4 regions of the Aliamphritea spongicola genome follow, and region 3 is predicted to be linked to each of the others. Evidence: predicted binding sites of a transcription regulator. Region 3 holds the regulator's gene; each other region holds the start of a gene.
The links. Region 3 encodes FNR, which switches genes on or off when oxygen is low (the NO sensors DNR and NnrR bind a similar motif). Its sites were predicted from a motif close to TTGATNTANATCAA; they were not measured.
Positions count from the first base shown of each region.

Region 1: a site for FNR is predicted at 3,564-3,577, ahead of JYB63_RS02735 (GbsR/MarR family transcriptional regulator). Genes of this name have one in related genera too.
Region 2: a site for FNR is predicted at 2,700-2,713, ahead of JYB63_RS01460 (sulfatase family protein). Genes of this name have one in related genera too.
Region 4: a site for FNR is predicted at 1,254-1,267, ahead of JYB63_RS19680 (cytochrome-c peroxidase). Genes of this name have one in related genera too.

Region 1 is NZ_JAFIDL010000001.1:581,754-589,090, forward strand. It holds gene JYB63_RS02720 (LysR family transcriptional regulator) at 1-429, shown strand, start outside; gene JYB63_RS02725 (cytochrome d ubiquinol oxidase subunit II) at 497-1,498, opposite strand; gene JYB63_RS02730 (cytochrome ubiquinol oxidase subunit I) at 1,495-2,916, opposite strand; gene JYB63_RS02735 (GbsR/MarR family transcriptional regulator) at 2,968-3,510, opposite strand; gene JYB63_RS02740 (VOC family protein) at 3,646-4,053, shown strand; gene JYB63_RS02745 (pseudouridine synthase) at 4,085-4,801, shown strand; gene JYB63_RS02750 (GNAT family N-acetyltransferase) at 4,791-5,207, shown strand; gene JYB63_RS02755 (DUF1330 domain-containing protein) at 5,287-5,583, shown strand; gene JYB63_RS02760 (hypothetical protein) at 5,587-5,916, shown strand; gene JYB63_RS02765 (DJ-1/PfpI family protein) at 5,960-6,634, opposite strand; gene JYB63_RS02770 (carboxymuconolactone decarboxylase family protein) at 6,657-7,091, opposite strand; gene JYB63_RS02775 (LysR family transcriptional regulator) at 7,198-7,337, shown strand, end outside.
Region 2 is NZ_JAFIDL010000001.1:290,187-297,523, forward strand. It holds gene JYB63_RS01445 (tripartite tricarboxylate transporter substrate binding protein) at 1-491, shown strand, start outside; gene JYB63_RS01450 (tripartite tricarboxylate transporter TctB family protein) at 491-1,039, shown strand; gene JYB63_RS01455 (tripartite tricarboxylate transporter permease) at 1,064-2,581, shown strand; gene JYB63_RS01460 (sulfatase family protein) at 2,724-4,160, shown strand; gene JYB63_RS01465 (sulfite exporter TauE/SafE family protein) at 4,157-4,903, shown strand; gene JYB63_RS01470 (aconitase X swivel domain-containing protein) at 5,068-5,481, opposite strand; gene JYB63_RS01475 (aconitase X) at 5,492-6,742, opposite strand; gene JYB63_RS01480 (amidohydrolase family protein) at 6,782-7,337, opposite strand, start outside.
Region 3 is NZ_JAFIDL010000011.1:37,989-45,325, reverse strand. It holds gene JYB63_RS21725 (heavy metal translocating P-type ATPase) at 1-2,482, shown strand, start outside; gene ccoS (cbb3-type cytochrome oxidase assembly protein CcoS) at 2,501-2,695, shown strand; gene JYB63_RS21715 (sulfite exporter TauE/SafE family protein) at 2,688-3,362, shown strand; gene hemN (oxygen-independent coproporphyrinogen III oxidase) at 3,466-4,863, shown strand; gene fnr (fumarate/nitrate reduction transcriptional regulator Fnr) at 5,061-5,840, shown strand; gene JYB63_RS21700 (adenine phosphoribosyltransferase) at 5,909-6,451, shown strand; gene JYB63_RS21695 (thioredoxin family protein) at 6,730-7,287, shown strand.
Region 4 is NZ_JAFIDL010000008.1:196,659-203,995, reverse strand. It holds gene JYB63_RS19690 (Spy/CpxP family protein refolding chaperone) at 1-344, shown strand, start outside; gene JYB63_RS19685 (uracil-DNA glycosylase family protein) at 406-1,017, opposite strand; gene JYB63_RS19680 (cytochrome-c peroxidase) at 1,343-2,494, shown strand; gene JYB63_RS19675 (SLC13 family permease) at 2,554-4,482, opposite strand; gene JYB63_RS19670 (LysR family transcriptional regulator) at 4,668-5,501, shown strand; gene fba (class II fructose-bisphosphate aldolase) at 5,563-6,612, opposite strand; gene JYB63_RS19660 (fructose bisphosphate aldolase) at 6,892-7,337, shown strand, end outside.

The DNA of each region.
Region 1 (7,337 bases), on a different contig from region 3:
CTGGTGGGGCGCAGCCTGTTTCAGGAGCCCATGGGGATTTATGCCAGCCCTTCGTATCTTGAGCGACATGGTGTGCCGGAATCACCGGAAAGTCTTTCTGCCCATCGCTGGGTGCTACTGACACAGTATTCAGGCCGTAAAACGGTTGAGCTGGAGTGTGGTGATCAGCGGTTAAAGGTTACGCCTGAGTTTGTGCATCTGTGCAATGCGCCGCTAATGATGCAGAAGATGATCAGTTGTGGGATGGGGCTGGGCATTTTGCTGCCATCGACAGTGACCGCTGAAATAGAAAAGGGAGAACTGGTGCCGGTATTACCTGACTGGCACGGCGGGGTGCTGACATTTTCACTGATGTACCCGTCACGTAAACACTTGCCGTTACGTACCCGGCGGCTGGTAGAGTATCTGATTGAGCATTTCGAGCAGTAAAAAAAACGGCGCCAGGTAAGGTTGAGAATACCGGACGCCGTGGACAAAAACTGCCAAGGGTGAGAAATCAGTAATTCAGTTTGCGGGTCTTGCCCCGGAATACCCGGTAAGTGAACGCGGTATAGGCCAGGATCACCGGCAATACCACAGCGGCGCCGATGAAGATAAACCACAGGGATTCCCGGGAGCTTGCGGCATCCCAGATGGTGATTTTCTGCCACACAATATATGGGAAGAAGTTGTAGGCCAGCCCGCAGAAACACAGCACAAAAATAATGCTGGCACTGGCAAAGGGCACCCAGCATCCCAGATCATTTTCCAGCGGCACCCGCTTCAGGTACACATGGTTCAGCAAGAACAGGAAGCCCAGCAGCAAGCCGGTTGGCAGCAGCACGAATACCTGCGGGAAGCCCAGCCACTTATCCATGATGATGTCACTGAGTAACAGGTTACTGATGGATACCGCGACAATGCCCAGTGCCATCAGCAGATTACTGTATCTGGCCCAGCGGGCAGCGCGGATCTGCAGTTCCCCTTCGGTTTTCATTACCAGCCAGGCAGAGCCGATGAAACAGTAACCGGCGGTGACACATACTGCAGACAGCAGGGCAAAAGCCAGTGCGGCGTTGGTTTCTTCAAAACCGGTCACATAACGGCCCAGCATATAGCCCTGGGTAAGGGTGGCCAGCAAAGAGCCCAGTTTGAATGCCAGATCCCATTTCTGCTTGAACCGGCTTGGAGCCTTGGTGCGGAAGTCGAATGCAACACCACGCAGTATCAGGCCAGCCAGCATAATGGCGGTTGGCAGGTACAGGCCCTGCAAGATGTAAGAGTGCGCGCTGGGGAAGGCAATCAGCAGCAGGCCGATGGCCATTACCAGCCAGGTTTCATTGGCATCCCAGAAGGGGCCGATGGAATAGATCATACTGTCGCGCTGGGCCTGATTATCCCGTGGCAGCAGTACACCCACTCCCAGATCGTAGCCGTCCAGAATGGCGTAGATCAGGAAGGACAGCCCCATGAGAGAGACGAAGGCCAGGGGGAGCCAGTCATATTCAGGAAAGATCATGCCTGCTTCTCCAGATTAAATTGCTTTTCAGACATACCACCGCCTACTGCTGCCGGGTCAGTCTGCATATCGGATACATGCAGGTTGTTGGCTTCGAGACGGATTGCCCGGTGTGCCATAACAAACAGGGTGCTGATGTAGGCAACCAGTAACAGGAAGTAGATCGACAGATACATGGCCAGTGACAGAGCGATATTGCCGGACGGTATCTGCGTGGCAGCATCGGCGGTGCGTAATACGCCACTGACCAGGAAAGGCTGACGGCCAATTTCAGTGACGTACCAGCCCGCCAGTGTGGCGACCCATCCGGAGAAGGTCATGGCGATGGTGGCTTTCAGCAGCCATGGCGGATACTGATTTTTACGCACAAAGTACCAGCAGCCAAAGCCTGCAGTCAGCAGCATCAGAACCCCTGTGCCGACCATCACCCGGAAGCTGAAGAAAATGGGCGCGACCGGTGGCGCAGCGTCCGGGAAGTCATTAACCCCCTGCAGTTCGCCGTCCACTTCATGGGTCAGAATGATACTGGCCAGATTAGGGATGGCGATCTCATATTTGTTAGAGCGGGTTTCTTCATCCGGAATGGCAAATAGCAGCAGTGGAGCACCTTTTTCGGTTTCCCAGATACCTTCCATAGCGGCAACTTTTGCCGGCTGATACTTAAGCGTATTCAGACCGTGGAAGTCGCCCACCAGAATTTGCAGCGGTGCCAGAATAGCCGCGGTAATGATGGCAAACTTAAGGGCCAGTTTTGCTGAATGTTTCGGGTCACCTTTGTAAATCCGGTAAGCGGATATACCGGCCACAAAGAAGGCCGCCGTCAGGCCGGATGCCAACAGCATGTGGGTGAGGCGGTAAGGCATAGACGGGTTGAAAATTACTTCCCACCAGTCGGTTACATAGGCAACGCCGTCCCGCATTTCAAAGCCTGCAGGGGTCTGCATCCATGAGTCCAGCGACAGTATCCAGAACGCTGACATACTGGTACCCAGGGTAACCAGCGCAGTGGCAATGGTGTGGGTACGGTCAGATACCCGCTCAATACCGAACAGCATGATAGGCAGGAAGGTTGCTTCAAGGAAGAAGGCGGTCAGTACTTCATAGCCCAGTAGCGGTCCGGCGATATTGCCGACGGTTTCCATGAAGCCGGGCCAGTTAGTGCCGAACTGAAAAGACATGGTCACGCCGGTCACAACGCCCAGCGCAAAGGTAAGAGCAAAGATCCGGACCCAGAAACGGTACACCCGTAGCCAGTTATCATCCCCGGTGGTGGCGTAGCGCACCTTGAAGAACAGGAGCATCCAGCACAGGGCAATATTGATGGTTGGGAAGAGAATGTGAAAACTGATGTTGGCGGCAAACTGAATGCGCGACAGCATCAGGCTGCTGACCCCGGGGTCAGTGGCTAACTCAAGCATAGAACACCTCGATATCCGGGACCGGGGTAATACCCCGAGTCTTCTCGGACGTTATTTATTTAGGAGTCGGTCTTTGGCCTCAAGGATCTTGCTTAACCCGGAGCCCAGGGTCAGCAGGGTGGCCAGCTTGCCGGAAGACATGTTTTCCAGTTCGCCTGACCAGCTGGAAATCATTTCCATGAGGTCATGCATTTCGCGAATCCGTTGCTGGGCGTATACATCCTCAGATGAAGAGGGTTCCTGCACCAGGGCATCGCGTAATGAAGTCAGGGTAGGGTCAAGCTCACGTTTGCGGCGCTCAACCAGCAGAGTTTTGGCAATCTCCCAGACATCTTCCGGGGCGGTGAAATATTCTTTACGGTCGCCGGGAATGTGCTGCAGTTTAATCAGGTTCCAGGACTTGAGTTCTTTCAGTCCCATGCTGACATTAGAGCGGCTGATCTGCAGGGCTTCGCTGATCTGATCGGCGTTCAGAGGTGCTTCGGTTAATACGATCACGGCATACATCTGACCCAGGGTGCGGTTAAGACCCCAGCGGGAACCCATTTCACCGAAGTGAAGAACCAGTGACTGGCTAAGTGGCGTTAATTTCATCGGCTTTTGTCTTTTCTGAATTTTCAGTAATTTCTGAAAATTATAAATTTTAGTTGATCTGTGTCAATCAAAAACTGATAAGCTAAATTAATGACTGGCATAGAAAGTCGCTATTAAGGGCGAAAGGAGGCGGTAATGAGCAACAGTAATACGCGATCAGTGAATCTTTATGGCATACGGGTCTTTGTTGATGACTGGCCACTGGCCTGTGACTTTTACGAGCATAAACTGGGCTTAAAAGCAGAATACAAGAGTGTGGAATTCAGTTGGGCGGAGTATGCCACCGGGGCTGCCAAACTCTGTGTTGAGGGTTATGGTGAAGAAGAAACCTCAACCGGCGACCATCCGGATGAATCCGCAGAGCTGCTTGTAGGCCGGTTTTTAGGCGTGATCCTGCAGGTTGAAGACATCGCGGCCAGTTATTCAGACCTGTGCGCGAAAGGTGTTGAATTCACATCGCCCCCGGAAAAACAGCCCTGGGGCGGAAGTCTTGCGCACTTTAAAGATCCCAGTGGTAATATTCTCACCCTGATGAGTGAATAGGCTCTGCAATACATTTCCGGAAATTCAGTTAATGCGTCTCGACCGTTTCATACAACGTAATACCCTGCACGGTAAGCAGGCCTGCCGTGAGCTGATCACCGCCGGTTGCGTTCAGGTTGGCGGTGAGGTTTGCCGTGACCTGCACCGGGAGATTGATCCCTTTACCACCGTCTGCATCGGTGATGAAGTGCTGCAGCAGCGTCAGGCGCGCTACCTGATGTTGCATAAACCTGCCGGTGTAGTCAGTTCCACGGAACATGATGAGCATCCGACGGTGCTGGATCTCCTGCCCGAAGAGCTTCGGGGGGATTTACATCTGGCCGGGCGGCTGGATCTGAAAACCACCGGGCTGATGCTGCTAACCAATGACGGCGCGTGGTCCCGTAAGGTGACCCAGCCGGAAGAAAAAATACCTAAGGTGTACCGGGTTCAAACCAAAGATCCGGTTGCGCCGCAGACAGCAGAGGTCTTTACCCGGGGCATCTATTTTGCCACGGAAGATATCACCACCTTACCGGCGCAACTTGAAACCATCGACAGCCATACCTCCCGGCTAACCATTTATGAAGGACGCTACCATCAGGTGAAGCGGATGTTCGGGCATTTGCGAAACGAAGTGGTGGGACTGCACCGGGAAAAGGTCGGCCAGTTAAGTCTGGGGGATCTAAAACCGGGCCAGTACCGGGAACTCAGTGAGGTCGAAAGGTTACATATATTTAATCAGAGAGAGGTGCACAGTGATCCGTGATGCTACCCCTGATGATGCCAGGGTAATTCATTTGCTGACGTCTGATCTTGGTTATTCAACGTCTCTGGAGACGGTCAGCAGCCAGCTCGAGTATCTGTTGAGTACTGAAGAACAGAAGGTGCAATTATTTGAACATCTTGAACAGCCGGCGGGTTGGATACAGTTCGGCAAAACCTTCCGGGTAGGCAGTGACCCCTTTGTAGAGATCACTGGGCTGGTGGTCAGCAAGCGCTTTCGCCGGTTAGGCATTGCTACAGCGCTGGTGAATCAGGCAATGACCTACGCCGCTTCTGAGAATATGAAGCTGAGGGTGCGCTGCAACAGCCAGCGGGAAGACGCTCACCGGTTTTACCGGTCACTGGGATTTACCGTTAACAAACAACAAACAGTTTTTGAACTGGTCTGACGTTTTTTAAGGACGGAGCTTTTAAGAAGAAAGTTTTTAGGACAAAGATTTTAAGGACAAAGCTTTTAAGGAAAAGCATATGTACGAAATGCTGATGGCGATGAACATCACCGATGACGAGAAGTACACAGCCTACAGAGCAGCCATGACTCCGGTGCTGCATGCCCACGGGGGGAGCTTTGGCTACGACTTTAAAGTGTCTGAGGTACTGATCAGTGAAACACCGGAGCCGGTAAACCGGGTGTTTACCATCCGTTTTCCGGATACAGCGGCCAAAGATGCGTTTTTCAGCAATGCAGATTATCTGCAGATCAAAGCTGAGTACTTTAATGTGTCTGTATCGGCGGTCACCATGATCGCCGATTATCAGAAATAAGCCGTGGAGATTTTAGCAGCACTGCAGGTGCTTGCCGTTTACGGTGAACAGCAGGATCAGGCCTTCGAAGCACTGATTGATAGCCAGGATGGCGCTTTACATCTGGTCAGTCTCAAAGATGTTTACACAGTGCTGGACCGTTACCTGTCCGGCTCGCTTACTGAGGATGATCTGGAAGACTGGGCCATGCTGCTGGACAGCAGGGATGAGTTTGATTGCAGTACCGTTGAGGATTACATCTACGCGCTGAATAATCCGGACCTGATGGGCGGCATCAGCCATAGTGCAATTGCGACCATGGCTGATTTGGTCCGGGAGCAGCTAACCGGCTGAGCCTGGCTTTATCTGGCTCATGGTCAGCTGCTCAGCTTGTTTCTCAGAAATACACCTTGTCGGAAAAGCGGTTGTACTGGATGGTGTCGGCCACTTCTTCAGCCTTGGAGCGGGAGGTCATTTTGCTCAGCAGCATCAGTGCTGCCTGATAGCTGACCAGACTGCCGTTTGAAGTAATAACCCGGCCATCAATCACCACATTGCTGTCGAACTGAACGTCCACCTTTGGGTAAGCATCCTGAAGGTCAGCTTCGCCGCCCGCCCAGGTGGTGGCTTTTTTGCCGTCCAGAATGCCTGCTTCACCTAGCAGAAATGATCCGGAGCAGTTACTGGCCATCCATTCAGCCGATTCGGCCGTGTGGCGGATGTAACTGATCAGTTTTGGATCATCCAGCAGCGGGTCCATGTCATAGCTGGAAGGGACGATCAGCACATCAACTTCAGGGTTAGCGCCGATCCAGCTGTCAGTCTTTAGCATCAGGCCTTCTTCAGTGGTAATGCTGTCGGTATCTTTTACCGCGATCACAACCGGGGTGTAGTCGCTGAACCAACTCTGGCGACTGGCGACGCCGAATACTTCCAGCGGGGCGGTAATGTCGGATGTAAGGACGCCGTCAAACACCAGTATGCCGATCTTCTTATCTTCCGCGGACACTGACTGGCTTAAAGCGAGGCAGCTAACAATCAGTAAGCATGCCGTACGTATTAGGGTTTTCATAGTAATTCTCCTGTCAGCCTGTTCAGTGTTCCATACCGGTTGCGATTGCTATGCGGTTCCAGCCATTAATGAGGCTGACTTGCATAATGCAGCGGGCCAGCAGGGGTTCACCCAGCGTTTCCAGTGCATCCAGATAGGTGGTGGTTTTGAGGCCTTTGAGATGTATTTGAGTGACCTCATCGGTCAGTGCCAGCACGGCCTGTTCCTGTTTGTTAAACAGAGAGGAGGTGGTCCAGGACTCAATGGCGCTGATTTTGGCTTCACTGAAGCCCAGTTCCTGTGCCCATGGCATGTGCATTTCCAGACAGTAACGGCAGTTGTTGATCATCGATGCCCGCAGTTTGATCAGTGCCCGCAAGTCATCGGGAATCTGGCTTTCTGCCACGGCTGTCTCAAGGTTGAGCATTGCTTTGAAGGCTTCGGGGGCCTGTTGCTGAATGTTCAGACGGTTACTCATAGTCGTACTCACTATTTGTCAGTTATTGAATTGCAAACAGTGTATGAATTACCGTTGAGTGGAAAAATATCTTGTCTGGCATTTAATTAATGAATAATCTTCATTAATGGATAAGTTTAATTCGCTTAAAATGTTCCTGGCCGCCCATGATCACGGTTCGTTCGGGGCTGCGGCCAGTGCGCTGGGTACAGATCCCTCGACGATCAGTAAGGCGATTACCCGGCTTGAAGAAAGCCTTGAGTATCA
Region 2 (7,337 bases), on a different contig from region 3:
GCTGGGGCCACACCGGCCGGGGTAATGTCTGGCATGTGGCCGGTGTAGGGCTGCTGGATAAAAATGGCCTGAAAGCCAAAGATGTACCCTTTAAAGGGGGTTCCGGGGTACGTTCTGCGGTAATTAGCGGTCAGGTGGATTTTGCCGTGATCGGTGCCCATCTGGGCCGTGGTTTTGAAAAGGATATCCGTCAGTTGGCGGTATTGTCTGATAGCCGTCATCCGGCGGTACCGGAAATCCCGACTGCAGCTGAGCTGAATGTTGAATACACCAAGGTATCCAGCCCGATTGTGGTGATGGCACCAAAGCGGGTCAGTGATGCGACTGTCGGTAAACTGTCTGAGGCGATTACTGCCATTGCCAAAGATGCCAGGTTCGCTGAAGTACTGTCCAATGCCGGTTTGCCGACTGTCAGCCTGGATGCGTCTGAAAGTCAGGACCTGATCGATAATGCCCGGGCTAACTGGAAGCCTTTGCTGGGTGCTAAGTAATGAGTACTCAACCAGACATGCAAACTGAAGCTCAGGCTTCGTCGCAGTCCGGTGCCGGCGCGTCCCCCCGGGGACGCGCAGACCTTGTTACCGGTCTGGTGATTATGGCGCTGGCGGCGTTCTTCTTTAATGAAACCTTTGCCATTCCTTTTGACCCTGAAGAAGGGGATATCAGCCCGCGTTTTTTCCCGCAGAGTATCTGTCTGATGCTTGGCTTGCTGGGAGGCATTCTGGCCTTTCAGGGCGGCCGGGGGATCACCGCACCGGATGATAACTGCAGCTTTGATATGCAGGACTTTCTGTTCAAAGTGCTGCCGTTGTCGGTGCTGAGCTTTGTTTACGTCTGGCTGTTTCAGGGTTTCGGTTACATTCTGGCGACCATCGTGACGCTGGCAATCGCCTGTTATCTGTTTGGTGTGCGCGGCTTGCGTCTGCTGATTTTGCCACCGGTGGTGTCGGTAATCTTTTATTACCTGTTCTTCGGTCTTATGGGGGTGTTCGAGCCTCCGGCAGAGATCTTTGATCTGCTGGCCATATTCAGATCGTAAATGAACAGTGTGAGGGTATAAAAGATGGAATTAATTAACGGTTTTATAACCATTTTCTCCCAGCCTGTAACGATGCTGTTCATCGTCTGCGGTGCGTTTCTCGGGGTCGTTGTCGGCGCAGTGCCTGGCCTGACGGCGTCTGCTGCAATCGCCATGCTGGTTCCGATTACCTACTACATTGATCCGCTGTCAGCGCTGGCGTTTCTCTATGTGATCGGTAAAGCCGGCCGTTTTGGCGGATCTATTTCTGCGATTCTGTTTAACACGCCGGGTACAACGGCAGCTGCTGCGACGGTACTGGACGGCCACCCGATGACCCGCAAAGGTCAGGCGGGTAAGGCGCTGAAAACTGCTTCGCTGGCATCAGCCATTGGTGATTTCACCGGTGAAATCCTGCTGATCTGCGGGGCGCTGTTCATTGCCACCTATACCCGTCAGCTCGGGCCGCCGGAATATTTCGCCATTTATGTCTGTGCATTTCTGATTATCGGCAGTGTGATTTCCAGCTCTGTGCTGAAGGGCATTATTTCCACACTGCTTGGAGGTTTGCTGGCGATGGTAGGGCTTGACCCGATCACCTCGGAACCCCGTTTTGATCTGGGTATGATTGAGCTGTACAACGGTTTGTCGCTGGTGCCGTTACTGATTGGTCTGTTCGTGATTTCTGAGGTATTTACTCAGGCTGCACGGGGGCTGGATCAGGGGCACCATGACACCATTAAGGCGAAAAAACCGGAAGATGACCAGTTATCGTTCGCCGAGGTAAAACGTTGCTTGCCGTTTATCGGTAAAGGCTCAGTCATTGGTTCTGTCGTCGGTCTGTTACCGGGCGTCGGTTCTGCTGTCGCCTGCTTTGTGGCCTACGGTGAAGGTCGCCGTAAGGCACATAATGCCGAGCAGTGGGGCACCGGGGTAGTGGAAGGTATTGCAGCACCGGAAGCGGCGAATAACGCAGTATCTGGCCCGAGTATGATTCCGCTGCTGGCCTTAGGCGTGCCGGGCAGTACCATTGCTGCAATGTTGCTGGGGGTCTTTATGATTCACGGTATTCAGGTGGGGCCACAGATCTTTGAAACATCCGGCGACATTGTGTACGGGCTGTTTGCCTCCGGTCTGATCGGCATTGCCCTGTACTTTGTCATTGGCTGGTATGGCTCTGCTTTTATTGGCCGGGTGATCGATAAGATTCCTGCCAACCTGATTTATCCGTCCATCATGGCGGTGGCCTGTATTTCTGCCTATACCGCCCGTTCCAGCCTGTTTGATGTGGGGCTGGCCTGTCTGTTTGGACTGGTGGGTTACCTGATGAAAGTGATGAACCTCAGTGCGGCGGCCACGGTTATTGCCTTTGTGCTTGCTCCTGGAGCAGAACAGGCGCTGCGCCAGTCACTGCTGCTGACCGATGATGGCTTTGGCATCTTCCTGGACCGTCCGGTGGCGTTGGTGTTCTTTGCCATTCCTGTGCTGGCCATTGGTATGCGGCTTTACAATCGCCGACGGCAGGCGAAAGCCGCCGGGGTGCAGGTGCCGGATACCGCCTGACTCGGTACCTTTCTGCCCCGGTTCATTCCGGGGCTTACCTTTCTGTCTTCTTTCAAATCTCAGTAAACGGCGCCGGCTGAACGGCTGCTGCGGTCGTTTACGTCCTCAGTAAGTGCCTTTTATACAGGGCAAGGTGAGTGTTATGTCTAAGAAAAATATTCTGGTGATAATGTCCGATGAGCACAGCAATAAGTTGCTCAGTTGTTATGGACACCCTCTGGCGAAAACCCCTCATCTGGATGCACTGGCTGCCCGTGGTTGCCGCTTCAGTTCTGCGTACAGTAATTCGCCGATTTGTCTGCCTGCCCGGGCCGCTTTTGCCACCGGTAAACATGTTCATGAGACCCGCTACTGGGATAACGCCCACCCTTATGAAGGCGCTGTCGACAGCTGGGGGCATGTTATCCGCCGTGAAGGTGTTCGCTCGGCATCGGTTGGCAAGTTGCATTACCGCAATGAAACCGATGACGTGGGGTTTGATGAACAGATCCTGCCAATGCATGTGGTTGGCGGGCAGGGGGATGTTTTAGGGTCCGTCAGGGATGAGCTGCCCCGGCGGATGCGCTGTAAATCACTGGCGGATAATATTGGTCCGGGTGAAAGTACCTACACCGAATATGACCGGAACATTACCCGGCTGAGTTGTAACTGGCTGCAGGAAAATGCCACAGACGGCCCATGGGTACTGTATGTGGGGCTGGTGGCACCGCATTTTCCTCTGATTGCTCCGCAGCAGTTTTACGACCTGTATGCGGATCTGGATATAGCGTTACCGAAAATGTATGCCGACGATGACCGACCGGATCATCAGTGGCTGCAGCAGTGGCGCAATTGCTGGATTCACAATGAGTTCTTCACTGAAGATAAAGTGAAAATTGCCCTGAAAAGCTATCTGGGCCTGTGTTCTTTCATGGATGACAATGTCGGTCAGATTTTACAGGCACTGGAAGCCACCGGTGTGGCTGCTGATACGCAAATCATTTATACCTCGGATCACGGTGATAACTTAGGGGCGCGAGGCTTGTGGGGCAAGTCGACCTTCTTTGAAGAAGCGGTGGCCATTCCAACGATTATCGCCGGTGAAGGCGTCGCGCCGGGAACCGTTTGCGATACCCCGGTAGCACTGACCGATGTCGCCGCGACCATCGTGAAAGAAGCGGGTGCGGATATACCTGATGGCTGGGCCGGGGAGTCGTTATGGGATATTGCGGCTGCGGACTATGATCCGCAACGGACTGTGTTTGGTGAATACCATGCGGCCGGTGCCATCAGTGGTGCCTTTATGCTGCGCAAGGGGCGTTATAAGTACATCTACTATGTAGGCTTTGAGCCTCAGCTGTTTGATTTGCAGGTAGATCCTGAAGAGCTGACAGATGTTGCCGGTATGGCTGAACATCAGCCGTTACTGGCGGAGTTTGAGGCTGAACTGCGCAAGATCTGTGATCCTGAAGCGGTGGACCGGTTGGCGAAAAGCGACCAGAAGAAACTGGTGGATGCCAACGGTGGTCGCGAGGAAGTGGTTGCCAAAGGGGGCTTTGGCGCAACGCCGGCACCGGGTACCCAGGCAGAATACAGTTGATCAGTTCACTGTTAGCGGGTCAGCAGGAGTGGTTTATTCTGCTGTATCCGCTGGTGAGTCTGTTTGCCGCACTGGCCTCTGCGCTGGTGGGTTTTGGCGGCGGCATCATTATGCTGGTGCTGTTGTCACCTTTCACCGAGCTCAAAGTGCTGGTTGCCCTCGTTGCGATGGTACAGCTGGCATCATTGGTTTTCCGTTTTTACATTTACCGGCAGGGGATCGATTACCGGCTCACGGGGTTATATCTGCTGGGGTCTTTTCCCGGTATTGTCTTGGCTGCCTGGTTATTTGAGGCGGTGAACAGTCAGCAACTGGGCATTGTCCTGGGGATTTATCTGATGTATTCCGCCTGGCGGCCGGACGGTCTTCCTTTGGCGAATTCACGTCTGGGCATTCCTTTAAGTGCTTCAGTGATGGCATTTGTCTCTTTCTTCGTGGGAGCGCCAGGGCCTGCCATTGCCAGCCTGATGTCCCAGTTAAATCTGGCCAAAATTGCCTTTCTTGGCACGCTTTCCGCCTGTCTGCTCGGGCAGACGCTCATGCGTCTGGGGGCTTTTTTTTCCGTCGGTGTTCAGCTTGAAAACTGGCTGGTGATTTCCGGCCTGATGGTCATGACCAGTCTGGCCGGGAGTCTGGCGGGCCAGCGCCTGGTCACCTATCTGGATACCGAAACCGTGTTCAGACTGGTACGTATTCTGATGTTGCTCGCCGGGCTGAATTTGCTGTACAGGAATCTTTGGTAAATCAAAGGACGGTGCCTCCGGGAAACCCGTCGATAATTTCCCGGAGGCACCTGTTGGCTGGCATGATGAGGTGTCGATTGTCTGATGGCTGTGCGAAGTAGAAGTGCAGCATGATAAGCGTGCTGCCACGTTTCGCCGTAACAGGCCTGCAATCGGCCGGGCGGTCAGCCCGGCACTGTCAGTTGGCCGGTTACCGGGTCGAGAGTAACCCTGCAACCGGAGTTCAGCTGACGGGTAATATCCTCATTAAAGCCATCCAATAAGGGAATGCCGGCGAACGCTGCTGCCTGCACCATAACGGGACCTGCATTGTTAAAAACCAGCGCCGCCGGCGCGGTGCCCCGGCGTGTCATTTCGTTCAGCAGCCAGGAGGTGGCAACGCCGCCCTTCGCGCGGTCGGCGATCAGAATGCAGCCCTTTACACTGGTGCCCGGTTCCGCAATGCCGGGGCGAAGAAATTCACCGGTGGTGATATCCAGGTCGTACCGGGCGGAAAATGCTGACTGCAAAACCAGTGCGGGACCGCTGACAGGCTGTCCTAATCCGGTTTTAGTGCTCTGAATGCTGAAGTTAGACATAATTTCTCTCTTATTTTTGTGTCAGTGGCTGGTCAACAACCCGGCCGGCAATGGCTGACGCGATACAGGTATCCAGTGATGCTGCACTGGCCTGATAGCCTGCCCCGTTAAGGATGTTGCCCAGCTTGGGGGACGGGGTGAGGGCGGTTTTCCAGCCGTTATTTTTGCGCATCGGTTCGGAACCGGACTGGAAGAAGTCGATTCCGTCCAGTAAACGGCACCCGGATGCCCGAAGTTCCGAAGTTACTCCCAGTGAGGTGGCGCAATCCAGGCTGCCCTTGTCAGTGAAGGCAAGAAAGGTGACATCCGGGTGTATCAGCTTGTTTGCAAGCTTCTCATGCAGTTCCAGTACTTCGCTCCAGCACATTTGCGGTGCGCCGGTAACCACCAGGTCAAGTGGCTGCTCTGCAATGTTATCGGGGGTGAGAATCTGTAACAGATCTGCCCGGCTGATCTGATCTTCCGGAAGTTGTAAGTCGTGATACAGATGGGCTTCCGGGGTTACACCGGCGATATGGAACAGGCCCACTGCGCCGTAGCTGGCCATGGCTGCGCCCAGGTGGCTTAGCGCCAGTGCCCCCGGATGAGCACTGATGCCTGAGATCAGTGGGATGTCATCTATATTTTTCAGCATACCGCCGATCACAGCCCCCAGGGCGCCCCATTCGGTCAGGGTTTGCGGCGCATCAGTAAGATGAAAACGGCGTTTTGGCCGACGCATCCCGGGTAAGTGCAGCCCCCAGCAGGGCACGAATCCGGTCAGGGCTGCGGCCAGCCCCGCAGGGCCGGCTTCAAAGTTAGTACGGGCACCCAGTGCTGAATTTGCATAAATCGCCGAAGGGGTTGAGCCCATGGCGATGGATTCCCCAAAACAGGGAGCCGGCACGGAGTGATGGTTAATATGGTTGTAATCCATATGACAGCCCAGCCGGGCAATGGCATTCAGGCGGCGCTGATCCAGCGCCATAAACCAGTCTGGCAGGCCGTATTGTTGCAGCTCACTGGCGGTATGACGGCTTTCCAGATAGAAGTTGGCCAATGGCTGGCGTTCGGCCGCCGGTGCTTCGGCCAGTTCTTCCAGAAAGCGGATACCGGCTTCCCCCATGGCGTCGGTGTCGGCCATAAAGAATGCATAGCGGATTGGCGTCAGGGATTCGGCACTCAGCACCCGGCCGGTGTCCAGTTGGAATTGCATGGCCCAGGCACGGCTTGCGCCCATCTCACCTTTGAGCATGCGCTCCTGATAAGCGTTTAACTGCATAGTGTTTCCTTCTTATTCTTCACGTGGCTTGGGCGGCTGTTACGCAGGAAAGTCATAGAGCCTGGCCGGGTTATCGGCCAGGATTTTCTGCCGCAGGTGTGCGTCCGGTGCCCAGTCGGGCAGCATGTTCAGCAGCGCGCCGTCTTCGGGCATCGGAATATCAAAATGTGGGTGGGGCCAGTCACTGCCGTATACCACCTGATCCGGGTTGGCGGCGATGATTGTCCGGGCAAAAGCAGTGACATCGCTGTAGGGGGCTTCCTGTTGCCCGGTAAAACGGTAACTGCCGGACAGTTTCGCCCAGGATTTGCCTTCGCTTATCAGGCGCAGCATGGCCTGAAACCCCGGCTGGTTAATACCTTGCTGAACCGGCATGTGCCCCATGTGATCGAATACGGTTGGCACCGGTAAATCCGTCAGCGCACTGTACAGATCGGCGAACTGGCTGACATCAATCAGCAGTTGCAGGTGCCAGCCCAGTTCAGCCAGCTTGGCTGCCAGGCTTTTCAGGTTGCTGATCTGCATATTGTTGATTTGGGCGCTGCTGCGGAACAGTAAGTTGACCCGTGCGCCCCGGGCACCGGCAGCATGCATA
Region 3 (7,337 bases):
TTTCCACTGCGGCCTGGACGTACCTGCCAACTCCGGATACGCCGCTGAAATAAACGGCAAGTTACAGCCTATGTGCTGCCCGGGTTGTCAGGCAGTTGCCGAAGCAATTGCTGCCGGCGGGCTTGAGAACTACTACAAGCACCGCACCAGTGATGCCCAGTCACCGAATACTGCTGACCGCAACCAATCCCAGCAACGCCTGGCGGAACTAAAGCTATATGATGAAGCTTCAGTCCAGCAAAGCTTCGTCAATACTCTAAGTGACGGCAGCAAACAGGCGGCACTGGTCATTGAGGGCATTACCTGCGCCGCCTGTGTATGGCTACTGGAACATCACCTTTCCGCACTGGAAGGGGTTACCCAGGCATCGGTCAACATGACCAACCACCGGGCTCAGATCAGCTGGAATCCTGATCAGATTGACCTGAGTAAAATTCTCGGCGCAATATACTCGATTGGCTATCAGGGTCACCCGTACCACCCCAATAAAGAAGAACAGCTGCTGGCAGCAGAAACCCGCCGCGCCACCCGGCGCCTGGGCGTTGCCGGCATCTTCACCATGCAAATCATGATGCTGGCCGCAGCCATTTATGCAGACAGCAGCAACCAGCTTGAACAACAATTTATCACCTTCATTCGCTGGGCAAGCTTTGTCCTTGCCACGCCAGTGGTGTTTTATGCCGCAAGACCTTTCTTTGATGCTGCATGGCGGGATCTGAAAACCCGCAGCCTAACCATGGATGTGCCGGTCTCTATAGCGATAGGCGGTGCTTACACTGCCAGTGTATGGGCAACAGCCACCGCCACCGGTGAAGTATATTTTGACTCGGTAAGCATGTTCACCTTCTTCCTGCTGGTTGGCCGCTACCTCGAAATGAAAGCCCGCCACCGCACCGGCCGTGCAGGCAACTCGTTGCTCAACCTGCTGCCGGCAAGCGCAACGGTCATCCGTAACGGACAGGAAATACTGATTCCCGCCACCGACCTTAAAACAGGTGACCGGGTCATCGTTAAACCGGGACATACAGTATCTGCCGACGGCATTATTATTGCCGGTAACAGCAGCATCGATGAATCAGCCCTCACCGGTGAATACCTGCCGCTGAACAAACAACCCGGTGATAAAGTTGTTGGCGGTACCATTAATGTTGAAAACCCACTGGAAATAGAAGTCACTGACGTCGGCGCAGAATCTAAGCTGTCTTCCGTGGTCCGGTTGCTGGATCGTGCCCACCAGGAAAAACCTGCCGTGGCAAAAACCGCTGACAAGATCGCCGGTTACTTTGTTGCTGCCGTATTAATTACGGCCATCACTGTAGCGCTGATCTGGTGGAACATTGCCCCGGAACACGCACTCTGGATCACCCTCTCAGTACTGGTTGTTACCTGCCCCTGTGCACTGTCACTGGCGACCCCTACTGCGCTGACAGCCGCCACCGGTGCCCTGCGGGAAAACGGTATCCTTATTACCCGGGGGCATGTTCTGGAAAGCCTCTCAAACGCTACCCATATAGTGTTTGATAAAACCGGCACGCTCACTGAAGGGAACCTGTCCCTGCAGCAAACCATCAGCCTGGGAGAGATGAATAACAGTGAATGTCTTGATATTGCTGCAGCACTGGAAGCTCACTCCGAGCATCCGATCGCTAAAGCCTTCCATGGTCACCTGGAAGAATTTCAGATCACTCCTGCCACTGACCTCCAGAACCATATTGGCGAAGGCCTTGAAGGTAATATCAACGGTGTAACTTACAGAATTGGTAAACCAGAATTTGCCAGTGCTCACTGCCCACAGGTGCTGAGTTATCAGGATGCACCGGATAATAATGGTCAGTGGCTCCTGCTCGTTACTGAACAGACACCGCTGGCATGGTTCTGTCTCAACGATCCGCTTCGCAAATATGCTGCGCAGTCTGTTGAGAAGCTACAACAGCAAGGCCTGACCGTTACCATGCTGACAGGTGACAATTCCGCGGCTGTCGGCGCCGTCTCCCAGCAACTGAATATCGACCAGGTCATCTCCGGTGTATCTCCGGAAGAAAAGTTACAGCACGTCCAGCAATTACAGGCTGACGGTGCCCGGGTCATCATGGTCGGTGACGGTATCAACGATATCCCGGTTCTGGCCGGCGCTCAGATTTCCATTGCCATGGGAGCAGCCACAGACCTTGCCAAGACCAACGCTGATGCGGTGCTGATTTCCAGTGACCTGCAACGCCTTCCACAGGCACTTAACCACGCGAAAAAAACACAGCGAATTATCCGCCAGAATTTGGCCTGGGCGCTGGTGTATAATATTATCGCCCTGCCGCTGGCTGCCAGCGGGCTAATTGCCCCTTACATGGCTGCTATTGGCATGTCTGCAAGCTCACTGGTGGTTGTAGGAAATGCCCTGCGGCTATCGCGCCTGAAACAGCCCCTTAAAGCTGCCAGGCAACCGGTTTCACCGCCAGATGTGACAGCAGTCAAATCACAAAGTTAATCAGGCTACGGATATCTAATGGACATCATCTACCTGCTAATCCCAATCGCGATGATCCTGGCGGGGCTGGGTATCTGGGGATTTTTCTGGTGCGTTAACAGCGGCCAGTATGACGATATGGAATCCCCAGCCCACAGTATCCTCTATGATGACGACGAGCATCTGATTCCCGACGACGCCAAACAGAAACCTGCTGATAAACAGGATGACTGAACTCAGTATCTTTTATGCCATGCTGCTGGGGCTGCTTGGCAGCGCTCACTGTCTCGGTATGTGCGGAGGCATTTCCAGCGCAATTGCGATGGGGATCAACCGGCAGAATAATCACCCTCTGTTACTCCTGTTCAGCTTCAATACTGGCCGAGTCCTGAGCTACGCACTTGCCGGTGGCATACTCGGCGGACTGGGATGGCTCATTGAATCCCCCACTACCGGCCTGATTATGCGTACTGTCGCAGGTCTGATGCTTATCCTGCTCGGCCTGTATATCGCCAGATGGTGGCAGGCAGTCACCTATATAGAACGCCTGGGCAAGCACCTCTGGAAACATATACAACCATTCAGCAAACAGTTGCTGCCGGTCAGTTCAGTGCCCAACGCCCTGTTGCTGGGCAGCTTGTGGGGCTGGCTTCCCTGCGGGCTTGTTTACTCAACCCTTATCTGGAGCGCCAGTGCCGCTGACTGGCAAACATCCGCCATGCTAATGGCAGGCTTTGGCATTGGAACGATCCCGGCCATGTTGGTCACCGGACTGCTGGCCCGGCAACTACAGGAATTCTTACAACATAAGCTCACTCAGGCGATGGCCGGCCTGTGCATTATCGGCTTTGGAATATACACCCTGCCAACTTCCGGTTTACTGCAATTCTTCAGCGCTTGACCAGGGTCAATGCGACTGCCCTATAGCACGCATAAAATATCCTCATACCAAAATAAGTCGGCACAGACCGGCCCCTATACAGTTTTAGCAAGAGACTTACGCAGTGACTCAACCAAATCTAATTGAATGGGATCTGGATCTGATCCGACGTTACGATCTGTCAGGCCCCCGTTACACTTCTTACCCTACCGCCATCCAGTTTGATCCTACTCTGCAGGCCAGCGACCTGGTTGACTGTGGGCAAAACACCGCGGATACCAGCACACCACTATCGCTTTACGTGCACATCCCGTTCTGTGCTCACGTGTGCTATTACTGCGCCTGTAACAAAGTTATCACCCGTAACCGCAAAAAAGCCCAGCCTTATCTCGACACCCTGTATCAGGAAATGGCACAGCTTTCTAAATGGTATTCCAAAGACCGGGTCGTTGAGCAACTGCACTGGGGCGGCGGTACCCCGACCTTCATCAGCAATGAACAAATGACCGAGCTGATGCAGGCACTGCGTGACAACTTTAATCTGCTGGATGATGACAGCGGCGATTACTCGATTGAAATTGACCCCCGCGAAGTGGATAACGAAACCCTTCAGGTACTACGTAACATCGGTTTTAACCGTATAAGCCTGGGTGTGCAGGACGTTGAACTGAAAGTTCAGGAAGCCGTTAACCGGGTACAACCGGTTGAAGAAGTGGCAGCAGTTCTGACCGAAGCACGCCGTCTTGGTTTCCGTTCCATCAATATGGACCTGATCTACGGGCTGCCTCATCAGACACTTGAGAGCTTCAAGAAAACCCTCTCAACAATCATTGAACTGAGTCCGGATCGCCTGAGCGTATTTAACTATGCGCATATGCCTGACCGTTTCCGTTCCCAGAAACACATTCATGCTGAAGACCTGCCAAGCCCGGAAACCAAACTGGCTATTCTTGAAACGACCATCGCCATACTGACCGACGCAGGCTACGTGTATATAGGTATGGATCATTTTGCCAAGCCCGATGACGAACTCGCCATCGCCCAGCGCAATAACCAGCTGCACCGTAACTTCCAGGGCTATACCACTCATAAAGAATGTGACCTGGTTGCAATGGGCGTTTCCTCAATCAGCCAGATCGGTGATGTTTATTATCAGAACCAGCACGACATGCGTCTCTATACAGATGCAGTCGAAAGCGATGTTCATGCGATTAACCGGGGCGTCACCCTGAGCCGTGATGACCGTATCCGCCGGGCAGTTATCACTCAGCTGATTTGTCACTTTGAACTGGACAAAGACCGCATTGAAGCAGACTTTGATATCGTCTTTGACGATTACTTTGCCGATGAACTCGAAGAAATTGGTCAGTTTGCTCAGGACGGTCTCGTCAGCGTCGAAAAACAGGGGCGGGAGCTTCTGGTAACCGGCACTGGCCGGCTGCTTATTCGCCGGATCTGCATGACATTTGATGCCTACATTCCAAAGCGAACGGCCACTCAGGGATTCTCCCGAATTATCTGACCGGTAACACTGTAAGTCCTGAGCAAATCACCGCTCAGGACAGCAGCAGCGAGCAACAGACTTAACAAAACAGTTACTTTTTGCGGCTTTGTGCGACAAAAGTAACGTGTTGCGGTCTAAATTGCTTCAACCCGTACTAAAATTACTTCATAATCGAATATCTACACCGATATATGAACTAATCACAGGACTTGATAATGAGTGACACAAAGGCAACCGACCGCAAAGTACACAGTATATCTCAGGTACATTGCAGCACCTGTAGCCTGAGTTCACTGTGCCTTCCGGTATCACTGAATCTGACAGAGATGGATCGTCTCGATAATATTATTGAGAAAAGCCGTCCTCTGAAAAAAGGTGAACACCTGTTCCATCAGGGCGATTCGTTTTCATCAATTTATGCAATCCGTGCCGGCAGCATTAAGAGCTACAGCCTGACAAACGAAGGCGAAGAACAGATTACCGGGTTTTATTTCCCGGGCGAGCTGGTCGGCTTCAGCGGCTTTGATGGCAATGAATACCCGATTTCTGCCAAAGTACTGGAAACAACCACTGTTTGTGAAATTCCGTTTCCACGACTGGACGAACTTTCCGGGCAGTTACCGGAACTGCGCCGGCAGGTACTGCGTACCCTGAGTAAAGAAGTACGTGAAGATCAGCAAATGATGCTGTTACTCAGCAAGAAAAATGCCGAGCAGCGTATTGCGACCTTCCTGTTCAAGCTGTCTTCCCGTTATAAAGCACGTGGTTACTCCGCTACCCAATTCCGTTTATCTATGTCCCGTAACGAGATCGGTAACTTCCTGGGTCTGGCTGTTGAAACCGTCAGCCGTATCTTTACCCGTTTCCAGAAAAACGGTCTGATTACAGTTGAAGGCAAAGAAATAGAACTGGTTCAGCTGGAAGAAATTCAGCGTCTGTCCGGTGACTGTGTTGGTGAAGACGACGATCGCATCAGCACCAGCCAGATGGACTAATTTCCCCGTCGGGAAATCAATATGTATCTGTACACTTTTTTAGAATTACCCCGTTGTAAGGACTCTTCATGTCTTTTGATGAATGTTATATAAAATCAGTTATGCGCACGATTCCGGACTGGCCGGAACCGGGTATTATGTTCCGCGACATCACTCCGCTGTTCAAAGATCCCAAAGCCCTGCGTATGATCAGCGACGCCTTCATTCAGCGTTATATTGATTCAGACATCACGCACATTGCCAGCATCGATGCCCGCGGCTTCCTGATCGGCTCCATCATGGCTTACCAGTTGAACATCCCACTGGTACTGGTACGTAAAAAAGGCAAGCTGCCTGGGGAAACCGTGTCACAGGAATACAAACTGGAATATGGCAGTGCCACTGTTGAAATGCAGTCCGATGCAGTAGCAGAAGGCGACAAAGTACTGATCTTTGATGACCTTATTGCCACCGGTGGTACCGTGCTGGCCGCCAGCACTATCGTTAAAGAACTCGGCGCCAGCGTTGCTGAAGTAGCCACGCTGATTAACCTGCCGGACCTGCAGGGCTCCCGCAAGATTCAGGAAGCAGGCATCCCTGTTTACAGCCTGATGTCTTACGAAGGCCTCTGAGCACTCTGCTTTAATCAACAGCCCTGTTTTTACAGGGCTGTTTTGTTTCTCCCCTAAAAAATGCCCACCGATAAAACAACAACTTAACCGCCCAAAAACCGTTACTCTCACCATTCTGCTCAGAAACGTAGCAAACTGTCTTAAAAATCGCTTACAATCGGTCAACGTCGTTGGTGCATTGACGGTACAAAACACAAAAATTTACTGTCAGCCTGCACCTGAATCCGCCATGCGAGAGACCACTGCATGGACAAAACAGCCTTGAGTTAATAATAAAAATGAAACTGAGACTGCTACCCCTTATTACCCTGTTGACGGGCACCATGATCAGCCTTCTTAGCTGGGCACAGCCTGCCCAGAAACTGGCCCTGTCTCCAATCGGCCAGTCCACTGAAGCAACAGCAACAGCCGAAAATGCACTGCCGGAACTTCTTAACCTGCAGCAGGATGCGCAGATCGCCGGTGACCGCTTCGCACTCATTCTGGTCAGCCAGCCTGACTGCCAGTACTGCGAACTCATCACCCGTGAAATTCTTCAGCCTATGCAACTGAGCGGCAAATATGACAAAAAGCTGCTGTTCCGCAAACTGACTATTTTTGACGGCAGCAAGACCATTATCGACTTTAACGGCGATCCGGTTGATGCGACAGCTTTTGCTAGCCGTTACAACTCAGCATTTACACCTACCCTGTTGTTTGTTGACCCTAATGACGGTAAGGTGCTGACCGACAAGATGGTTGGCATCAACACCGTTGACCTGTATGGATTCTATGTAGACAGAGCCGTCAACAAGGCACGTAAAGCATTACGCTATAAGTTACTGGCATCCAATTAATCCCGGCAAGCCACCCGCCGGTAATGTCCGACTTCATCAGCCCCCTTTAC
Region 4 (7,337 bases), on a different contig from region 3:
GTAAAGGCCGCCACGGTAAATTCGGCATGAAAGGCATGTCATTGGAACGGCTCGACAAAAAACTCGACCTGACTGACGCCCAGGAAGAAACACTGGCGCCACTGTTTGACCAGCAATTCCTGGATATGCGTCAGCAAATGCGGGAAATGAAATCCCTGCGCCAGGACTTACGCAGTCTGAATGTTGCCGACGCTGACTATTCACAACAGGTTGAAGCGCTGATCAAGCAGGGACAGGAAGCCGCCGCTACACTGATTCGCAGTAAAGCTGAGCTGAAACAGAAGGTATACGCTGAACTGACACCGGAACAGCAGGAAAAATTTGCCAGTCTGGCAAAGAAGTAATCCGGTAAATTTTTATCAGGCCTCACGCTTTATTCACACACAGAGCGTTTTTCAGAGCACCTCAGGGTGCTCTTTTTTTATTAAGCAGCAACGCCACCATCCGTTGTAATTCCGGTATCAGCAACTCTTCAAACCAAGGATTACGCTTCAGCCACAGATTATTTCTCGGGCTGGGGTGAGGCAAAGGTAAATTCCGGATCTGGCCCGGCTCAACATCATAATATGACCGCCAGTTCTTCACCCGCTCAGTAAGATTCTGATCACTCTTTCCCAGATGCCATGCCTGCGCATACTGACCAATGAGCAAATTCAACTCCAACGCTGGCAGGGCTGCCAACATTTTTGCCCGCCATGCAGGGGCACATTCTTTACGGGGCGCCAGATCACCTGATTTGCCGGTACCCGGGTAACAAAATCCCATAGGCACAATCGCAAAACAGTCAGGATCATAAAAGGTAGCCTTATCGACCCCAAGCCACTGCCGTAAACGGTCACCGCTCGGATCATCAAAGGGAATCCCACTGGCATGCACCCTGCGCCCCGGAGCCTGACCGGCAATCAGAATCCGTGCCTGTGCAGATACCTGAAAAACCGGTCGAACACCATGGGGCAACCCCGGTTCACATATTCTGCACGCCCTTGCCTCCCGACTGATCTCTTCAATAGTTTGCATATGTGCAAGCTCACCGTTTCTTCAGCATCATTACAACAGAGCAGACTCTGCTTCCTCACTGCCCTTGCATCATAGAAGCAATGTCAGCAGCAACCAAACCTGATAAGCCATAAAACACTGCAAACCGTACACACTGACAAACAGCCCCATACCTCATCCGAAACATAAGCCAGCCAGACATCTCTCCTGCCTGAGGGATATCCTGATATGAAAATTTACCTGAACCACCACAAAGACTGATCTGTAACAAAGAGAATACACATGTTTTTCACAGGGTTATGATAGAATTCTGAATCAAACTAATTATCATTTATTTTTAAACCTTATGACCCGATCTACTCCACTGCTCTGCGCCGTTACCTTTATGATCGCCACCGCCCAGATTCAGGCGGCTGAAACGGCTCAGACAACCAAAACAGAGCTTGGCAGGGCACTTTTCTTTGATGTAAACCTGTCAGAAAACCGCAACCAGAGCTGCGCCACCTGTCACGATCCCGGCAATGGCTTTGCCGATCCGCGGGATAACGGTGTCGCCGGTGCCGCTTCACTGGGCAGCGACAACACCTCTGTCGGTGACCGCAACGCCCCGACAGCCTCTTACGCTGCATTCAGCCCTGCTTTTGAACTGAAAAACGGTAAATATCAGGGCGGTCAGTTTCATGATGGCCGGGTTAATACACTGGCAGAACAAGCAATGGGACCACCCACTAACCCGGTTGAAATGGCCATGGCTGATAAAGCAGCCATTCTGCAGCGTCTGCTTGAAAACACTGCATATCAGAACAGCTTTAAAGCACTCTATGGCCCTGACGTCCTAAACGATGCTGAGCAAGCCTATCTGGCCATGGCAGACAGTATTGAAGCCTTTGAGAAAACGGAGTTCTTTTCGCCTTTCGACTCAAAATACGACCGCTATCTGAAAGGTGAATACGAACTGACCGCTCAGGAAGAGCTGGGACGTACCCTGTTTTTCTCTCAACAATTCACCAACTGTAATCAGTGCCACCAGCTGCAAAGCCGTCCTGGTGCTGACCAGGAAACGTTTACTAACTACCAGTACTTCAACATTGGCACACCTACCAACACAGCACTGCGCAAAGTAAATGGTGTCAGCCCTGCACATCAGGACCTTGGCCTGCTGGACAACCCCGCAGTGACTGATCCGGCACAGGCCGGTAAATTCAAAGTACCGACGCTGCGTAACGTAGCCGTCACCGGGCCGTACATGCACAACGGTGTATTCCAAGACTTACGTACCGTTGTATTGTTTTACAACAAGTACAACAGCCGCAGTGCAAAACGGCAGATTAACCCGGAAACCACTGCACAGTGGCAAGCACCGGAAGTACCGGAAAACATTGCGCTGAAAGAGCTGGAATCAGGCCCTGCTCTGGATAACAAACGTATTGATGCTTTGGTGGCCTTTATGGAGACACTGACGGATCAGCGTTATGAATATCTGCTTGAGAAAAAATAAATACCCATAAACAAAAAAGGCGCCGAAAAGGCGCCTTTTTTATGCTCAGCTATTCATCATCAGAACACAATGTTCATCATGACGATTAACACGACCAGGAACAACAGCGTCATTACACCGCCGGCCTTCATAAAATCAGGCACCCGGTAACCACCCGGCCCCATAATCAGCGCATTCACCTGATGGGTAGGAATCAGGAACGAGTTCGACGTTGCCAGTGCTACTGTCAAAGCAAACACGGCGGGATCAGCCCCTGCGCCAATAGCGATATTCACCGCCAGCGGTACCAGCAGAACCGTCGCACCGACGTTGGACATCACCAGTGTAAAGAAAGTCGCCAGAACGGCCACTGCCAGCTGCAATCCCCAGATAGGCATGCCGTCGAGCAAGCTCAGGGTCTGATCAGCAATCCAGGCTGCAGTTCCGGTGGTCTCCACCGCCATACCCAGCGGTATCAGACTGGCTAACAGAAACACCGTTTTCCAGCTGACTGACTCGTACGCCTCTTCAATGCTCAGTACACCGGACAACACCATACCTACTGCACCGGTTAACAGTGCAATCGACAGGCGGATATCCGTAAACAGCACCATGGTTAACGCAATCAGGAAGAAGCCCAGCGCCCAGCCAACCTTGTGAGGACGTAAATCTTCTTTCGGGTAGTTACTGGTCACCACAATAAAGTTCAGGCTGTCCTGTGCAACACGGTTCAGTGCTTCCCAGGTGGTATGACATACAAGGGTATCACCGGCCTGAAACTCAACCGTACGAATGCCCTGTCCGGCCATCGACGTTTCACCGGCACGGTGCATAGCAACCATCGCCAGACCGTAGGCGTTACGTAAACGAACATCCTGTGCGGACTTACCCACCAACTGAGAACTTGGTGGAATAACCACTTCGGCAATACCTGCTTTGGCTGCAGACAATGCCTCAGAGAACGAGTCCAGTTCCGGACGGCGATCCAGTTCAAAGTCTTCGGTGAACTTATCCAGCGCATCCGCAGAACCCATGACTGCCAGAATGGTATTCGACTCAATACCCACGCTCCGTTCCAGACCACCGGCACCGATTCGGCGGATACCGTTGGTGAACTGAGCAGCGGTGACACGTACCTGATAAGGCCGCTCAATTTCAGCCAGTGTTTTATCAACCAGGGTGCTGTCTTCCGGTACCCGGACTTCCATCAGTTCATAATCAACGCCATAGGTATCTTTAAAATACTCCAGCGTACTGACGGCCTTACTGTCGCCTTCATTGTTTGGCAGCACAAAGCGACCGGCAATGACGAAATACAGAATACCGGTCAGTACCAGACAAATCCCTACTGGTGTCACAGAAAACAGTGACCAGGTATCCATTTGCTGATCCGCCGGCAATGCCTGATTGGAAGTCAGAATAAGATCATTCAGCAGGATCAGCGGGCTGGAACCGATCATGGTCATGGTACCACCCAGGATGGCACAGAAACCCATAGGCATCAGCAACCGGGACATCGGCAAACCGGTACGGCCCGAAATCCGGCTCACAACCGGCAGAAACAGCGCTGCAGCACCCACGTTCTGCATAAAGCAGGAAATAAAACCGACAGTACTGGAAACAATCGGAATAATACGTTTCTCGGTTCGCCCGCCAATTTTCAGAATCCAGTTAGCAACTTTGCCCATCAGTCCGGTCTTATCCAGACCAGCACCAATGATCATAACCGCAATGATGGATACAACTGCGTTACTGGAAAAACCATTAAACAGGGCAGTGCTGGGCACCAGCGCTTCTTCCAGCCCCATAATCGGCGCGAACAGTCCAGTCAGTCCCAATAGCACCATTATCAGAACGGCTGCGACATCCACGCCCACAATTTCAAATGCAAACAGATAAATTGTCAGTATCAGTACTGCAGTCACCCAGGCAATCTCTATGCTGGGTACAACCTGACTCATCAGAATAGCTAACACCAAAAATACCGCGCCCGCGACGGTTTGTTTCATGGGCAAACGCTTTAACCAACGGAGTGACAAACCCCGGGATTGCGTTTCTGTGCTTGTATTCACAGACTTTTTTCCCCTCACCAAAATTCATGTATACAGATTCCGGGCGTAATTCTAGTTATGTTTTGCTATTCTAAAAAACGAAAAAAACAAGCGACTATGAACAAAAAAACCGAATTACGATTATGGATACCGTTTTACTGAAAACCTTCCTTGAGGTAACACACGCCAGAAACTTCGGCAAAGCCTCGGAAATATTGTGCGTCGCACCATCAACCGTCAGTGCCCGCATCCGCCAACTCGAAGAATTACTCGGTCTAAGCCTGTTTATCCGCAACCATCAGCAGGTGAGTTTAACCCCGGCCGGGGAGCACATGGTGCGTCACGCCCGCTTTATTCTGAATGCCTGGGAACGGGCCTATGAAGACATTGCTCTGAGTGCTAACCTGAATAAACGGCTGGTTGTCGCCGGCACTCCCAGCCTGTGGGATATTTTTTTGCAGGACTGGCTGAACGAAGTACACAGTCAAATGCCGGAGCTGGCCCTGCGGGCAGAAGACAGTACCACCCTGCGGGTCATGGAAAAACTGGAACGGGGCTCTATTGATATCGGCTTTATTTATGAACAACCTAAGCTGGCCAACCTGGTCATAGAAGAACTTAAATCCATTCCACTGCAACTGGTCTCGACCCAGCCGGGGCTGGATGCGGACCGGGCAACCTCCAGCGGGTATATCCGGGTGGAATGGGGCAGCGTCTTTAACTCGCTGCACGAACGCTACTTCCCTCAGCGACCACTGGCCCCGGTAAGGGTTAACAGCATGCGAATCGCCATGAAACTGATGCTCAGCAGCGGCGGCTCAGCCTATTTACCGGTTATCAGCACGGCAGAGCGGGTAAACAGTGGTGAATTATTCGTGGTGGAAGACGCCCCCCGGCTGGAAATGAAAGCCTATGCCGCCTACTCCCCCCACGGCGAACATCACGACCTGATCAAACAGCTGCTGGCCATGCTGTAAGTTTTCCCCAGGCAATAAAAAAGCGCCCTCAGGCGCTTTTTTTAATCACAGTGAAAGAGAATTACATCTCACCTGCGCTGTATTTGTCAGCCATATCTTCCAGAGAGATCGCCGTCAGTTTGCTGGCCTGACCGGCTGCACCGAACGCTTCATAGCGGTCTGTACAGATATCACTCATTGCAACCATGGTTGCTTTCAGGAATTTACGCGGATCGAACTCAGACGGGTTTTCCGCCATGAAACGACGTACTGCACCGGTAGACGCCAGACGCAGGTCAGTATCGATGTTCACTTTACGCACACCGTGCTTGATGCCTTCAACGATCTGCTCAACCGGTACACCGTAAGTTTCCGGAATCTCACCACCAAACTCGTTGATTACTGCCAGCCACTCCTGCGGTACAGAAGAAGAGCCGTGCATCACCAGGTGAGTGTTAGGAATGCGTTCGTGGATTGCACGGATACGGTCAATCGCCAGAATGTCACCGGTAGGCGGACGGGTGAACTTGTAAGCACCGTGAGATGTACCACAGGCAATCGCCAGTGCATCCACGCCAGTCTTGCTTACGAAATCAGCCGCTTCATCAGGATCAGTCAGCATCTGTTCCTGAGACAGGGTACCTTCAGCACCAACACCGTCTTCTTCACCGGCCTGTCCTGTTTCCAGAGAACCCAGGCAACCCAGCTCACCCTCAACAGATACACCACAGGCATGAGCCATTTCTACGGTACGGCGGGTAACGTCAACGTTGTATTCGTAGCTGGAAGGGGTCTTACCGTCGCTCATCAGAGAGCCGTCCATCATGACCGATGAGAAACCCATCGCGATAGAACGCTGACACACAGCTGGAGATGTACCGTGATCCTGGTGCATACATACCGGGATATGCGGGAATTCAGCAATGGCTGCCAGAATCATGTGGCGCAGGAAGTTAGAGCCTGCATACTTACGGGCACCAGCAGACGCCTGCACAATGACCGGAGAATCGGTTTTGCTCGCCGCTTCCATAATGGCGCGCATCTGTTCCAGGTTATTTACGTTATACGCTGGAATACCGTAGCCATTTTCTGCGGCATGATCCAGCAGTTGGCGCATACTGATTAGAGCCATGTTTCCACCTTTAATTTGCTCATGTAAGTGATCGCGCTATTGTAGCATCCAAACCACGATAAACAGACCCCAAAAAAGCTCATACTTAGCGCTGAATACCGCTATTTCCGACAGTTTTACGCACTCTGAATGCGAACAATTATTGATTGCAATTTCAGCGAAAAAAGCTTACAAACATCCCCCGTCAGAGAAACTCACATATAACTTCCGGCATGTTGAAAAAGACCGGGTAAAAGTTCCTGTGAGCAGCGTAAAATTGCCAACTTAGGAGCACCTCACATGGCATCACAGGCCCAGCAAGATATGCTGAAGAAAGTCGCCAGCGATAACGGATTCATTGCAGCACTGGATCAGAGCGGCGGCAGCACCCCAAAAGCCCTACGTTTATACGGCGTGGAAGAATCTGAATATGACGGTGATGAAGCCATGTTCAGCAAGGTGCATGAAATGCGTAGCCGAATTGTTACCGATGAAGTCTTTACCGGTAAACGGGTGCTCGGCGCCATTCTGTTCGAAAACACCCTGGACCGGGAAATCATGGGCAAGCGCTCTGCGCAGTATCTCTGGCAGGAAAAGCAGGTTGTTCCCTTCCTGAAAGTAGACAAAGGACTGGCGGAAGAAGCCAACGGCGTACAACTGATGAAAGACATGCCTGAACTTGACGCCCTGTTGGTAAAAGCTAATGCTCAGGATGTTTTTGGCACCAAGATGCGCTCAGTCATTAA